3 regions of the Micromonospora sp. NPDC093243 genome follow, and region 1 is predicted to be linked to each of the others. Evidence: riboswitches for the same ligand, from Rfam matches in the RefSeq annotation. Region 1 holds a riboswitch; each other region holds the start of a gene.
What was found. Region 1 has a riboswitch for S-adenosylmethionine ahead of ACIP9D_RS02715 (ABC transporter substrate-binding protein). Riboswitches for the same ligand answer to the same signal wherever they lie in the genome.
Positions count from the first base shown of each region.

Region 2: linked by a shared signal. The riboswitch ahead of ACIP9D_RS25510 (aminotransferase class V-fold PLP-dependent enzyme) and the one ahead of ACIP9D_RS02715 (ABC transporter substrate-binding protein) in region 1 are both predicted to bind S-adenosylmethionine.
Region 3: linked by a shared signal. The riboswitch ahead of thrC (threonine synthase) and the one ahead of ACIP9D_RS02715 (ABC transporter substrate-binding protein) in region 1 are both predicted to bind S-adenosylmethionine.

Region 1 is NZ_JBIVNT010000001.1:584,918-589,121, forward strand. Features, by position in the region: gene ACIP9D_RS02710 (S8 family peptidase) at 1-1,076, shown strand, start outside; SAM riboswitch class IV at 1,445-1,557, shown strand; gene ACIP9D_RS02715 (ABC transporter substrate-binding protein) at 1,822-2,694, shown strand; gene ACIP9D_RS02720 (amino acid ABC transporter permease) at 2,734-3,513, shown strand; gene ACIP9D_RS02725 (amino acid ABC transporter ATP-binding protein) at 3,510-4,204, shown strand, end outside.
Region 2 is NZ_JBIVNT010000008.1:15,559-19,762, forward strand. Features, by position in the region: gene ACIP9D_RS25505 (PrsW family intramembrane metalloprotease) at 84-1,559, opposite strand; SAM riboswitch class IV at 1,583-1,704, shown strand; gene ACIP9D_RS25510 (aminotransferase class V-fold PLP-dependent enzyme) at 1,750-3,015, shown strand; gene ACIP9D_RS25515 (aromatic acid exporter family protein) at 3,040-4,204, opposite strand, start outside.
Region 3 is NZ_JBIVNT010000008.1:38,109-42,312, forward strand. Features, by position in the region: gene ACIP9D_RS25590 (GNAT family N-acetyltransferase) at 1-515, opposite strand, end outside; gene thrC (threonine synthase) at 784-2,070, opposite strand; SAM riboswitch class I at 2,082-2,217, opposite strand; gene ACIP9D_RS25600 (DMT family transporter) at 2,353-3,324, opposite strand; gene ACIP9D_RS25605 (metalloregulator ArsR/SmtB family transcription factor) at 3,416-3,733, shown strand; gene ACIP9D_RS25610 (DUF4232 domain-containing protein) at 4,020-4,204, shown strand, end outside.

The DNA.
Region 1 (4,204 bases):
CCGCCGAGCACGCGCGGGCCCGCGGCGCGAGCGTCGGGTACGTCTACGAGCACGCCCTGCGTGGCTACTCGGCCCGGATGAGCCCCACCGCCGCGGCCCGGATCGCCCGCGACTCCCGGGTGCTCTTCGTCCAGCCCGACGGGGTGGTCAGCACTGACGCCCAGACCACGCCCACCGGCATCAACCGGGCCGACGCCGAACTCAGCCCCACCGCGAAGATCAATGGCGTGGACGAGCGGGTCAACGTGGACGTCGCCGTCATCGACAGTGGCGTGGACCTGGACCACCCGGACCTGAACGTCTACACGGCCGGCGCCAAGAACTGCTCCACCGGCAACAGCGCCGACGACGGCAACGGCCACGGCACGCACGTCGCCGGCACGATCGGCGCGCTCGACAACAGCGCCGGTGTGGTCGGCGTGGCCCCGGGCGCGAGGATCTGGCCGGTCCGGGTACTGAACAACGCGGGTAGCGGGTCGTTCTCCGCGATCATCTGCGGCATCGACTACGTGACCGCGCATGCCAGCGAGATCGAGGTCGCCAACATGAGCCTCGGCGGCTCGGGCACGGACAGCGCCTGCGGCACCAACCGGGACGCGATGCACGAGGCGATCTGCCGCTCCGTTGCGGCCGGTGTGACCTACGTGGTGGCGGCCGGCAACGAGACCGACAACGCGGCCAATCACGTGCCCGCGGCGTACGACGAGGTGATCACGGTCAGCGCCCTGGCCGACTTCAACGGCGTGCCCGGCGGCGGCGCGGCGGCCACCTGCCGCAGCGACGTGGACGACACCATCGCCGACTTCTCCAACTTCGGCGCGGACGTCGACCTGATGGCGCCCGGTGTCTGCATCTACTCCACGTGGAAGGGCGCCGGCTACAACACCATCTCCGGTACCTCGATGGCCAGCCCGCACGTCGCCGGTGGCGCGGCCCTCTACAAGGCCACCCACCCCAGCGCCTCGCCGGGCGCGGTGAAGTCGGCGTTGCAGGGGGCCGGCACCACCGCGTACAACTGGCCGGCCGGCGACCCGGACGGCGTCCAGGAGAAGCTGCTCAACGTCTCCACGTTCTGACCGATGACCCGTCCCGGCTCCCGCACCCGGGGGGCCGGGACGGACCCCCGGCGGCCGATGCGCCGGCGCCGACCGGCGCCGGCGCTTCCGCGTGCCCCCTCGCGCTGACGGTCAGCGGGCCTGCGCACCGGGTACGGCGGCCGACTTCGGCTCACCGCTCGGCGGTCCCGCTCAGCACCCGACCTCTGCCTCCGCGCCGCAGGCTCGGCGGTGCGTCCACCATCCGGTGATGGTGTCACCGCCGCCCACGCCCGGTGGGCGATTCGCCCGGCTTCGGGCGCGTGCCTGCTCCGTGCCCGGCGTGGCCCGGGTGAGCGTGGTCATAACGGGTGGACGATGCCCCGTACCGCCCTGCTAGCCTCGGCGCAGGTCATGAGCGCCAGCGTCAAGCCCCGGCTCGCTGGCCGGCAACCCTCCTCCGCGGTGGGGTGCCCCGGGTGAAGACCAGGCATCGGAGCAACCTCCGGTGCAAGCGTGGCCTGGTTCCCAGGTCAACCCGACCCAGGAGAACCAGAATGATCCGCACCAGCACTCCTCCGGTCGCCGCGTCGGTCTCGTCGCCCACGCCGGTGGCCCTGACCCGGCGCCGCCACGTCGACATGATGTGGGTCTGCAGCGCCGCGTGTCGCCTCTCGCGCTGACGCGCCCGCCCCCGCTCCCCTGATCGATCCCGCGGTACGCCCATCGGGCGCACCGTCGGCGGCGCACGCCCGTGCCCCGCCGCTGACACCATTCGGAGACACCTGTGCGATCTCTTCCTGCCCTGACCCGGGTGGCCGCCCTCGGCGTGGCCGCACTCCTCGGCGCCGCCGCCCTCACCGCCTGCGGCGACGACGCCTCGTCCAGCGCGGCGGACAACCCGTACGAGCTGCTCCAACCCGGCGTGTTGCGGGCCGGCACGCTCACCGACGCGCCGCCGAACGTGTACCTGAAGGACGGCAAGTTCACCGGTTTCGACAACGACCTGCTCAGCGCGGTCGCCGCGAAGATCAACCTGAAGGTGGAGTTCGTCGGTACCGACTTCTCCGCGCTGCTCGCCCAGGTCAACAACCACAAGTTCGACGTCGGCAGCTCCTCGATCACGATCACGGAGGCGCGCAAGAAGACCGTCGACTTCGGTAACGGCTACGACTTCGGCTACTTCGGACTCGACGTTCCGGCCGGTTCCCCGATCACCAGCTTCGACCAACTCAGCGGCAAGCGGGTCGTGGTGGTACAGGGCACCGTGCAGGACGACTACGCCACCGGCAAGCAGCTCAACCCGGTGCGGGTGCCGGACTACAACGGCGCGATCAACCAGCTCAAGGCCGGCACCGCCGACGCCTGGATCGCCCCGGCTGAGATCGGTGAGAAGTCCGCCGCGGACAGCGGGGGCAAGATCTCCGTGGCCGCGAAGCAGCTCAGCCCGGCGCCGACCGCGTACGCCGTGGCGAAGGGGAACGACAAGCTGCGCGAGGCGCTGAACAAGGCCCTCGACGAGGTGATCGCCGACGGCACGTGGAGCCGGCTGCAGGCCCAGTACTACCCGGGCCGGCCGGTGCCGGCGGACTTCAAGCCGGGCAGCGGCACCGTCGCGGTTCCGGCGGCGCCGTCGGCGTCGGCGTCGGCCGCGTCCTGACGGTACGAGACGACGAGCGGGGCGGTAGGAGAGGCGACTATGGATCCGTTGCGCACCCTGTGGGAGACCTTCTTCGACTGGGAATCGATGCGCGAGGCGCTGCCCGAGATGCTGACCGTCGGGTTGCCCAACACGCTGATCCTGGCGGTCTCCGCCGCCCTGCTCGGCTCGGTGCTGGGCATGCTGCTGGCCATCGCCGGCATCTCCCGCACCCGCTGGCTGCGCTGGCCGGCGCGGGTCTACACCGACGTGTTCCGGGGCCTGCCGGCCGCCGCGACGATCCTGCTGATCGGCGTCGGGCTGGCGCCGCTCGGCATGCAGGTCTGGGGCCCGAACCCCTACCCGCTGGGCATCCTGGCGCTCTCCCTGATCGCGGCCGCCTACATCGGGGAGATCTTCCGATCGGGCATCCAGTCGGTGGAGGCGGCCCAGTTGGAGGGCGCGCGGGCGCTCGGCTTCTCCTGGGGCGAGTCGATGCGGATGGTGATCATCCCCCAGGGCGTACGACGGGTCCTGCCGGCCTGGGTCAACCAGCTCATCGCGCTGATCAAGGACTCCAGCCTGGTCTACTTCCTCGGCCTGGTGGCCAGCGAGCGGGAGCTGTTCCGGATCGGCCAGGACTACGCCGCCACCACCGGCAACGAGTCCGCGCTGCTGCTGGCGGGGCTCTTCTACCTGGCGCTGACCGTGCCGCTGACGCACGTGGTCAACGCGATCGACCGGCGGCTGCGACACGGCCGCCCGGGCGCCCCGCCGAGCGACGACACCTCCGACGTGGACCTGACACTGCCCGGCGCGGCGGGAGGGAGCCAGCGATGAGCACCGACACCACGACCACCAGCACCTCGGTCAGCCTGGGTGTCCGCGACGTGCATCTCGCCTTCGGGGCGAACCAGGTGCTCCGCGGCGTCGACCTGGACGTGCCGCGCGGCACGACCGCCTGCGTGATCGGCCCGTCCGGGTCGGGCAAGTCCACCCTGCTGCGGACCATCAACCGGCTGATCGAGCCGGACCGTGGCGACGTGCTGCTGGACGGACGCAGTGTGCTGTCCGACGACCCGGACGCGCTGCGGCAGCGGGTCGGCATGGTCTTCCAACAGTTCAACCTCTTCCCGCACATGAGCGTGCTGCGCAACGTCACCCTGGCGCTGCGGCGGATCAAGCGGCTGGGCGAAGAGGAGGCGGTGGCGGTGGCCCGGGCCCAGCTGGACCTCGTCGGGCTGGCCGGCAAGGCGGACGCCCGGCCGGCGCACCTCTCCGGCGGCCAGCAGCAGCGGGTGGCGATCGCCCGGGCGCTGGCGTTGCAGCCGCAGGTGATGCTCTTCGACGAGGCGACCAGCGCGCTCGACCCCGAGCTGGTGAAGGGGGTGCTCGGGGTGATGGCGGACCTGGCCGCCGGCGGCATGACCATGGTGGTGGTCACCCACGAGATGGGCTTCGCCCGCGAGGTCGCCGACACGGTGGCCTTCATGGACCGTGGGGTGGTGCTGGAGGCCGGGCCGCCGGCCGC
Region 2 (4,204 bases), on a different contig from region 1:
CGCGCGCGCGGAGCACCGGCACGCCGCCCGGTCGGCGCCGGCTCCGCACCCCGGCGCCGCCCGGGAACCAGCGCCCCTCCAGGTCAGGAACGCCCCGGCCAGCCCGGGTGCGGGCCGTACCAGCCCGGCGGCGGATAACCGGCCGGGTGCGGCGGCGGCGCGGCGAGCACCACCGGGATCGGCACCACCGGCTCCTCCGGCGGGTCCACCGCCCGCTGCGAGCCGTCCGGGAACCGCAGGTGGTAGCGGTTCCCGTCCCACACCCCGGCGGGGGCCTGCGGATCGCGACCGGCGAAGTACGACCGGTACGCGGTGATCGCGTCCAGCAACTCCCGTTCCTCCCGCGCGGTCCGCTCCCGGTCCACCGGCCGGCGGTCCAGGCCCCGCAGCGAGCCGTCGCGCAGCAGCGCCAGCCGGGTGGCGGCGAACTGGTAACCACGCATCGCCTTCACCCCGCCGTCGCCGGCCACCCGGCGCGCCCAGGCCCGCGCCGCGTGCCGGCGGCCCAGGCTGCTCAGCGCCGCCACCTCGGGCGGGCTCAGCCAGCCGGCACGGACGTAGTCCGGCAGGGTCCGCTCGGTGAGCCGCCCCTCCCAGGCGCGCAGCCAAACCGCCAGCCCGACCATACCGAAGAAGATCGGCACCATCACCCCGATGAAGCCGTACAGCATGATGAACGCCTGGCCGGTGGCCTGGGTCAGCGTCGGCAGCAGGTTCCAGGTGCCGTGCAGCATCATGGCCAGCAGCAGGCCGGCGATCGGGGCCAGCACCCGGACCCGGCGGTCGGCGGTACGCGCGGCGATGCCCAGCCCCACCCCGGTCATCGAGGTGAAGAGCGGATGGGCGAAGCCGAAGAGCAGGATCCGGACGATGAAGATGGCGATGACCTGCTGGGCGCCGGTCGCCGGCCCGAACTGCTCCACGCCGGTGCGGAAGCCGTAGCCGCCGAGGTAGAGGATGTTCTCCACCATGGCGAAGCCGACCGCGGACAGCCCGCAGTAGACCAGGCCGTCGGTGATGCCCGACCACTCCCGGCGCCGGAAGATCAGCAGCAGGATCGGCCCGAGCGCCTTGGTCAACTCCTCGACGAACGGCGCGACCAGCACGCTGGTGAGGGCGGACGGCAGCCCCCAGTCGTCGAACCGGCGGGCGGCGAACTCGTTCACGGTGAGCGCGGCGGCGGTGGAGACGAACGCGCCCCAGGTGAAGCAGAAGACCAGGTACTTCAGCGGTTCCGGTTCGTACCGGTCGAGCCAGAGGAAGCACCCGACCAGCACCGGCACCGGCAGGATGGCGGCCACCAGGCCGATCAGCAGCGCTTGGGCGCCGAGGCTCTCACCCAGGGTGAAGGCCATGAAGGTCGCGCAGGCGGCGATAAAGAGCACCACCGCGGCGAGCACCAGGAACCGTCGCCAGCCCAGCCGGCGCAGCGGCATCCGGGGCGCGGCACCGGGCGCGGGCGGGGCGGGAGGCGCGGTCGGCGACGGCAGGGCTCCGCCGGGCGGGGTGTCGGCCATGCGGTCAGCGTAGCCATCCCCGGCCGGCTGGTTCGGTCGCATCGGCGGCCGCTATGCTGCCGACAGGTCACGAGCGCCAGCGTCAAGCCCCGGCTTGCTGGCCGGCAACCCTCGTCGAGTTCGCGGTGGGGTGCCCCGGGTGATGACCGGGCCCGGCCCCGATTCGTGAGCCGGGCAAGCGCGGACCCCGTCCCGACGTGCACCCGGGGTCCCGGACCCGGGAGGCTCTGCCATGTCCGTCACCCTCGTACCCGCACTACCCGCTCCGGCCACCGTTCCCGCCGCAGCCGGGCCGCTCGACGTGCTCGGCGTGCCAGGCGAGATCAACCTCGACTACGCGGCCACCGCGCCGTGCGCGCGGGTCGCGGCCGACGCGGTGGCCGAGCTGCTTCCCTGGTACGCCAGCGTGCACCGCGGCGCCGGCGCGCTCTCCCGTCGCTGCACGCTCGCCTACGAGCGGTCCCGGCAGACGGTGGGCGACTTCTTCGGCGCCCGCAGCGACGACCACGTGATCTTCACTCGGAACACCACCGACGCGCTCAACCTGCTCGGACGCGCGTTGCCGCCCGGCACCACCGTGGTCACCTTCGCCGGCGAGCACCACGCGAACCTGCTGCCCTGGCCGCGCGGCTCGGTCCGGCTGCCCGTGCCGGCCGACCCCGGCGAGGCGGTGCGGGCCCTGGACGCGGCCCTCGCCGAGCTGCGGCGGGACGCCAACCCGGGGCTTCCGGTGCTGGTCGCGGTGACCGGGGCCAGCAACGTGACCGGAGAGCGCTGGCCGGTCGCCGAGCTGGCCCGGGTGGCGCGGCGACACGGGGCCCGGATCGCGCTGGACGCCGCCCAGCTCGCCCCGCACGCCCCGGTCGACCTGCTCGAGTTGGACGTCGACTACCTGGCCGTCTCCGGCCACAAGCTCTACGCCCCGTTCGGCGCCGGTGTGCTGATCGGGCGGGCCGACTGGTTGGACGCGGCACCGCCGTACCTCTCCGGTGGCGGCGCCACCAGCCGGGTCGGGGCGGCCACCCACGACGTGAGCTGGGCGCTCGGGCCGGCGCGGCACGAAGCGGGTACGCCCAACCTACTCGGCGCGGTCGCCTTGGCCGCGGTCTGCGCCGCCCTCGCCGACGCCGACCGGGCCGAGCTGCACCGCCGGGAGCAGCGGCTGCTGACCCGGCTGCGGGACGGGCTCGCCGCGCTGCCGCACGTGGTGGAGCTGCGCACCTTCGGCCCGGACGCGCCACGGGTCGGCATCGTCTCGTTCGTGGTCGCCGCGCGGGATTCCGCCGAGGTCGCCGCCGAGCTGGCCCGGGGGCACGCGATCGGGGTGCGCGACGGGCTCTTCTGCGCCCACCCGCTGGCCCGGCGGCTGCTGACCGAGGCGGCGGCCCGTACCGGCCGCCGGGATCTGCCGCCGACCGCGCTGCGGGCCAGTATCGGCCTGGGCAGCACGACGGCGGACGTCGACCGGCTCCTGGCGGCGCTGGCAACCCTCGGTTGACCGCACCGGACGCACCCGGGCCGGTCAGCCGACCGGGGGCGCGGTGGGCTGCTTCGGGCCGCTCTCGTCCGGCTCGGGCCCACCGCCCCGCGGTGCCTCCTGCTCGCCGAAGGACTTCCGGATCAGCCGGTTCGCCTCGTCCTGCTCGATGCCGGAGGCGACCAGGAGATCACTCGCCGTGGTACGCACCTGGGCGATCACCACGCTGCCGGAGAAGCCGACCCCCTCGGCGTACGCCCGGCCGGCCTCGCTGACCGCGCGCAGCGACCGTTCCCGGGACTGCTCCGGCTCGTCACCGACGGCGAACTCGTGCTTGAGCAGGCGGACCGACTCGGCCAGGTGCGAGATGGCGTCCGGCATGGGTCCCGGGATCGGTTCCTCGTCCTCGAGCAGGGTGACCGAGCGCCGGATGAGCGTGCCGCTGTTGCGCATCGCCCGGTCGATCGGGTCGGCCGCCTCGGCGTAGTGGGTCAACTCGTCGCGTCGGTGCCAGCGGGCCGGGGAGAGGGTGGCCGTCTCCTTCGCCCCCTCGATCGCCTCGGCGAGGTTGGCCAGCTCCTCCTTGTTGTCGCGCAGCCGGTCCAGGGCCCGCTGCACGCTGCCCCGGTCCAGGGTGCGCAGTCCCTCGGCGGTCGCGTCGAGCTGGGAGGCGAGCAGGTCCAGCGCTGGCCGGGCGGCGCGATTGATCACCCGGAGCGGGTTGAGCGGCAGCAGGATCGCCGTCACCAGCAGCGCGATCCCGCCGCCCACGAAGGCGTCGATGAACCGGGGGATCTCGAGATCCTGGGTGGAGGGGCTCAACGTCACGATCAGCACGGCGGTGGCGGCGGCCTGGATCACGATCGCGACGCTCGCCCCGGCGAAGATGGTCAGCAGGATGGCCGCCGTGACCACCGCCCCGAGCTGCCACGCGCCGGTGCCGAGCAGGTGGATGAGGAGATCGCCGATGCCCACCCCGATCGCCACGCCGACGATCAGCTCCACGGTCCGCCGGAAGCGCTGGCCGACCGAGGCGGCCAGGGTGCCGACGGCGGAGATCGGCGCGAAGACCGGCTGTGGGTTGCCCAGCAGCCGGTGCGAGACAAGATAGGCCAGCGCGGCCGCCAGCCCGGCCTGCACCGCCAGCCCCGCGGCCATCCGGACCCGGTGCAGCCGATCGTGCAGCGTCGCCTTGCTCCGGTGCCGCACC
Region 3 (4,204 bases), on a different contig from region 1:
TCGGCGTGCAGCACGTCCAGCGCGCCCTGGTCGACCCGGGTGGGGTCGAGCCGGCGGCGGATCTCGGCGAGCGCTGGCTGCGCCCCCAGCGCGGCGGCGAACGCGGCGCCGGCTGCCGAACGGGCCGGCCCACCGGGCAGCTCCATGACCGCCATCCCGATGACCCGCTTGCGGCCCTGCTCACGCAGCAGCCGCAGGCAATGCTCGTGCAGCGCCCGGCCGACTCCCCGCCGCCGGTGCGCCGGATGGACCACCAGCTCGACGGTGGCGTTCTCGGTGTTGTCCAGCTGCGGCAGGTCCAGCGCCAGGTAGCCGGCGGGCACGCCATCCAGCCGGGCCAGCGCCCAGAGCGTGACCGTGCCCGGCATCGGGTGGGTCAGCATTGCCTCGAAGCGCTGGCGACAGAACGGCGGGAAGTCGGGCAGGTCGGCGTCGTTCGCCGCCGCCCCGACCCGGTAGGCCTCGTCGATCGCGGCCGGGTCGGCGGCGTCGAACGGCGCGATCGTGATGCTCATGCCGGAAGGGTGCGCCCTGGGAACGCGATCGGGCCAGCGAATTTTCGCTGGCCCGATCGGACGTTGGTCGGGAGGGACACTCGCACAACGCCTCCGGCGTTGGGTCGTAAGAACTTCAAAAGTCTTCGGCGAAATGCCCTCCCGCACGGAGCATCTTGCGCCGTCCGGTTCCTGCCGTCAAGTCCTTAGCGGCGGGTTTTCCGCACCCAGAGCGAAAAGCCGGTTACCCGGCGGATCGGCCTGATCCCCCGTCCGGGCGATCCGCGGGTCAGCCGAGCAGGCCCGCGTCGCGGGCGGCGCGCAGGGACGGGCGGATCCGATGGGTGGGGCCGACCTCACCGGCGACCGCGTCGATGGTCTTCAGCCCCTCGCCGGTGTTGAAGACCACGGTCTCCGCGGCCGGGTCGAGCTTGCCCGACTCGACCAGCTTGCGGAGCACCGCCACGGTGACCCCGCCGGCGGTCTCCGCGAAGACGCCGGTGGTGCGAGCCAGCAGGCGGATGCCGGCGCGGATCTCGTCGTCGTCGACGTACTCCATCCAGCCCCCGGTACGGCGCACCGCCTCCAGCGCGTAGAGGCCGGCCGCCGGGTCGCCGATGTTCAGCGACTTGGCGATGCCGGTCGGCTTGACCGGGACGATCGTGTCGGTGTCGGCGTGCAGCGCGGTGGCGATCGGGTTGCAGCCGGCCGACTGGGCGCCGAAGACCTTCCAGCCGCCGGCCGGCGCCTCGACCAGGCCGACCTCGACCAGCTCGGAGAACGCCTTGTCAATCTTGGTGAGCAGCTCGCCGCTGGCCATCGGGATGACCACCTGGGCGGGGATGCGCCAGCCGAGTTGCTCGGCCACCTCGTAGCCCAGGGTCTTGGAACCCTCGGCGTAGTAGGGGCGCACGTTGACGTTGACGAACGCGGTGTCCTCGAACTCGTCGGTCTCGACCAGCTCGCCGCAGAGCCGGTTCACGTCGTCGTAGGAGCCGTCGATGGCGACCAGCTCGCCGCCGTAGACGGCGGTCGTGACCACCTTGCCCTGCTCGAGGTCGCCGGGGATGAAGACCACCGAGGGCACCCCGGCGCGGGCCGCGTGCGCGGCCACCGAGTTGGCCAGGTTGCCCGTGGAGGCACAGGCGTACCGGGTGAAGCCGAGCGCCCGGGCGGCGGTGAGCGCCACCGAGACGACCCGGTCCTTGAACGAGTGGGTGGGGTTGGCGCTGTCGTCCTTCACCCAGAGCGGGGCGGTGATACCCAGCTCGGCGGCGAGGTGCGGGGCGGCGACCAGCGGGGTGAGGCCGGGGTTCAGGGTGACCCGGGTGGCCGGATCCTGACCGGCGGGCAGCAGCGCCGCGTAGCGCCAGATGTTGTCCGGGCCGGCCTCGATCTGCTCGCGGGTGACGGTGGCCAGCGCGGCCGCGTCGTAGTCGACCTCCAGCGGCCCGAAACACTCGTAACAGGCGTGCTGGGCGGCGAGCGGGTAGCGGGCCTCACAGGCCCGACAGACCAGGGCGCGGGCGGGGCTGGCGGTGGTGTCGATACCGGGGGCGGCGAGCGTCGACGTCATGTCGAAGATTCCTCTCATCTTTCCCCGCATCGCACGGTGCGGCGGGGACGGAATTGGCACCTGCCCCGCGGGTCGCTCAGCGATGAGCGCGCGGGGTGGTTGCCGGGGCGTCTTCGGGCCGTATCCCTCAGCCCCTCTGGATGAGGTATGCAGTTGTGCGAACGAGTCTACGGCCGGGCCGCCGACCGTCCAGTCCGCCGTCCCACGGTGTGAGCCGCCGTCATCTTCACCCACCCCGAACGGCCGCCCCCGGGTCCCGGGGGGGGCGGCCGAGAGGGCGGGCTAGCGCGCGACCACCGCCACCGGGTCGACCACCGCGACGGGGTCCGAGACCGCCGCCGGCCGGTCGCCGGGCGGGGTGGCCCGCACCCGGGCCCGGGTCACCAGGTTGGCCGCGACCAGGGACGCGATGGTCAGCGCCGCGCCGGCCAGTTCGACCGGGCCGGGTCGGTAGCCGCGGGCGATCTGCACCACGAAGGTGGTCACCGGGACGAGGTTCATGAACAGCGCGGCGTTCGCCGAGCCGAGCCGCTGCACCCCGGTGTTCCAGGCCAGCACCGCGATCACCGCCCCCACGATCACGGCGTACGCCAGCTGCGGCGCGACCGCGACGAGGTCGGCGCCGGCCGGCGCGTGCTGCCACCCGGCGAGGTCGGCGACGGCGCTCGCGGCGAGCATGAAGAGCGTGCCGGCGAGCGCGGTCAGCGTGGTGTAGCGCAGCGGCGACCACTCGCCGAACCGGCCGGCCCCGTGCGTGTAGATCCCCCAACCGACGACCGCGCCGATCATCATGAGGCCGCCGAGACCGAACTGACCGAGCCCGGCGAGGCTGCCGCGGGTGATCACCAGGCCGACACCGAGGAGCGCGACCAGGGAGAGGGCGAGCAGGGCGGGCCGCGGGCGTACGCCGTCCCGAGCCCACCGGACCAACTGGGTGACCAGCGGCGTGGTGGCCACGAAGAGGGAGATCTGCTGCGGCGCGGCGTGCTCCAGCGCCAGGTTGGTGAGCAGGTTGAAGCCCGCGAAGCCGACCACGCCGAGCACCGCCACCTCGACACCCCGACCGCCGGAGCGCAGCGCGGCCACGCCCTCGCGGAGCAGCAGCAGGGCGAGCAGGATCACGGTGGCGAAGAGATAGCGGGCGGTGGTCAGGTTGAGCGGGTCGACCCAGGTCAGCGCGCTGGCCAGGACGGGGAACATCACTCCCCAGCTCAGCGCGGCGAGCAGCGGAAAGGCGGCGGCGCGAGAGCGCATGCTCAGCTCCTATGTTCGAGTATCTTCGAACCAACGATCCCGACCCTAGGAGCTTGTTCGATTTTTGTCGAACAAGGGTTACACTGCTCACATGGAGCTGCACGAACCCGAGTTGCGCGAGGTGCCGGTCACCGCGGTGCTGGGAGCGCTCGCCGACGACGTACGCCTACAGATCGTGCGGGCGCTCGCCGAGGGCGGCGAGTACGCCTGCGGCAGCTTCGAGTTCGGCGTCTCCAAGGCCACCCGCAGCCACCACCTGAAGGTGCTGCGCGAGGCCGGCCTGACCCGCACCCGGGCCGCCGGCACCAGCCGCTACGTCCGGCTGCGCCGCGACGAACTGGACCGCCTCTACCCCGGCCTGCTCGACGCCGTCCTCACCCGCAGCGCCGCACCCGGCGAGCGGGTCTGAACCAGTCCCGCAACCGCCGGTCCCGCAACCCCCGGTCCCGCAACCGCCGGTCCCGGGCCCGAGCGCGCCCCGGCCGACCTGCTGGACCGGCTGCGCCGTGGACCGCAGCCCGACTGGCGGTTGATTCGCGGGTCCTGTCGACCTGCCCCATATCTGGACCGCGCACGCGATACCGCGCCGCCCGGCTTCCGGTGGTCCATATTTGGGGCAGTTCGACAGTGGGTGACCGGACCACCGGCCGCACCCGGACGGACACCGGCCGGGCGGATCTTGGGAGGATGCGGCGGTGAGACCTTCAGTGCGACTCCGACCGGCACGCTTCCGTCTCCTACTCGCCGGCCTTCCGCTCGTCGGAGCCGCGCTGCTCGGGGCCTGCACGTCGGGGGGCGGACCGACCAGCCGGGCCGCGGCGACCCCGCCCGCGCCGACGCCCGACGCGGCCGGGCGGTGCCCGGAGTCGGGCGTCCTGAT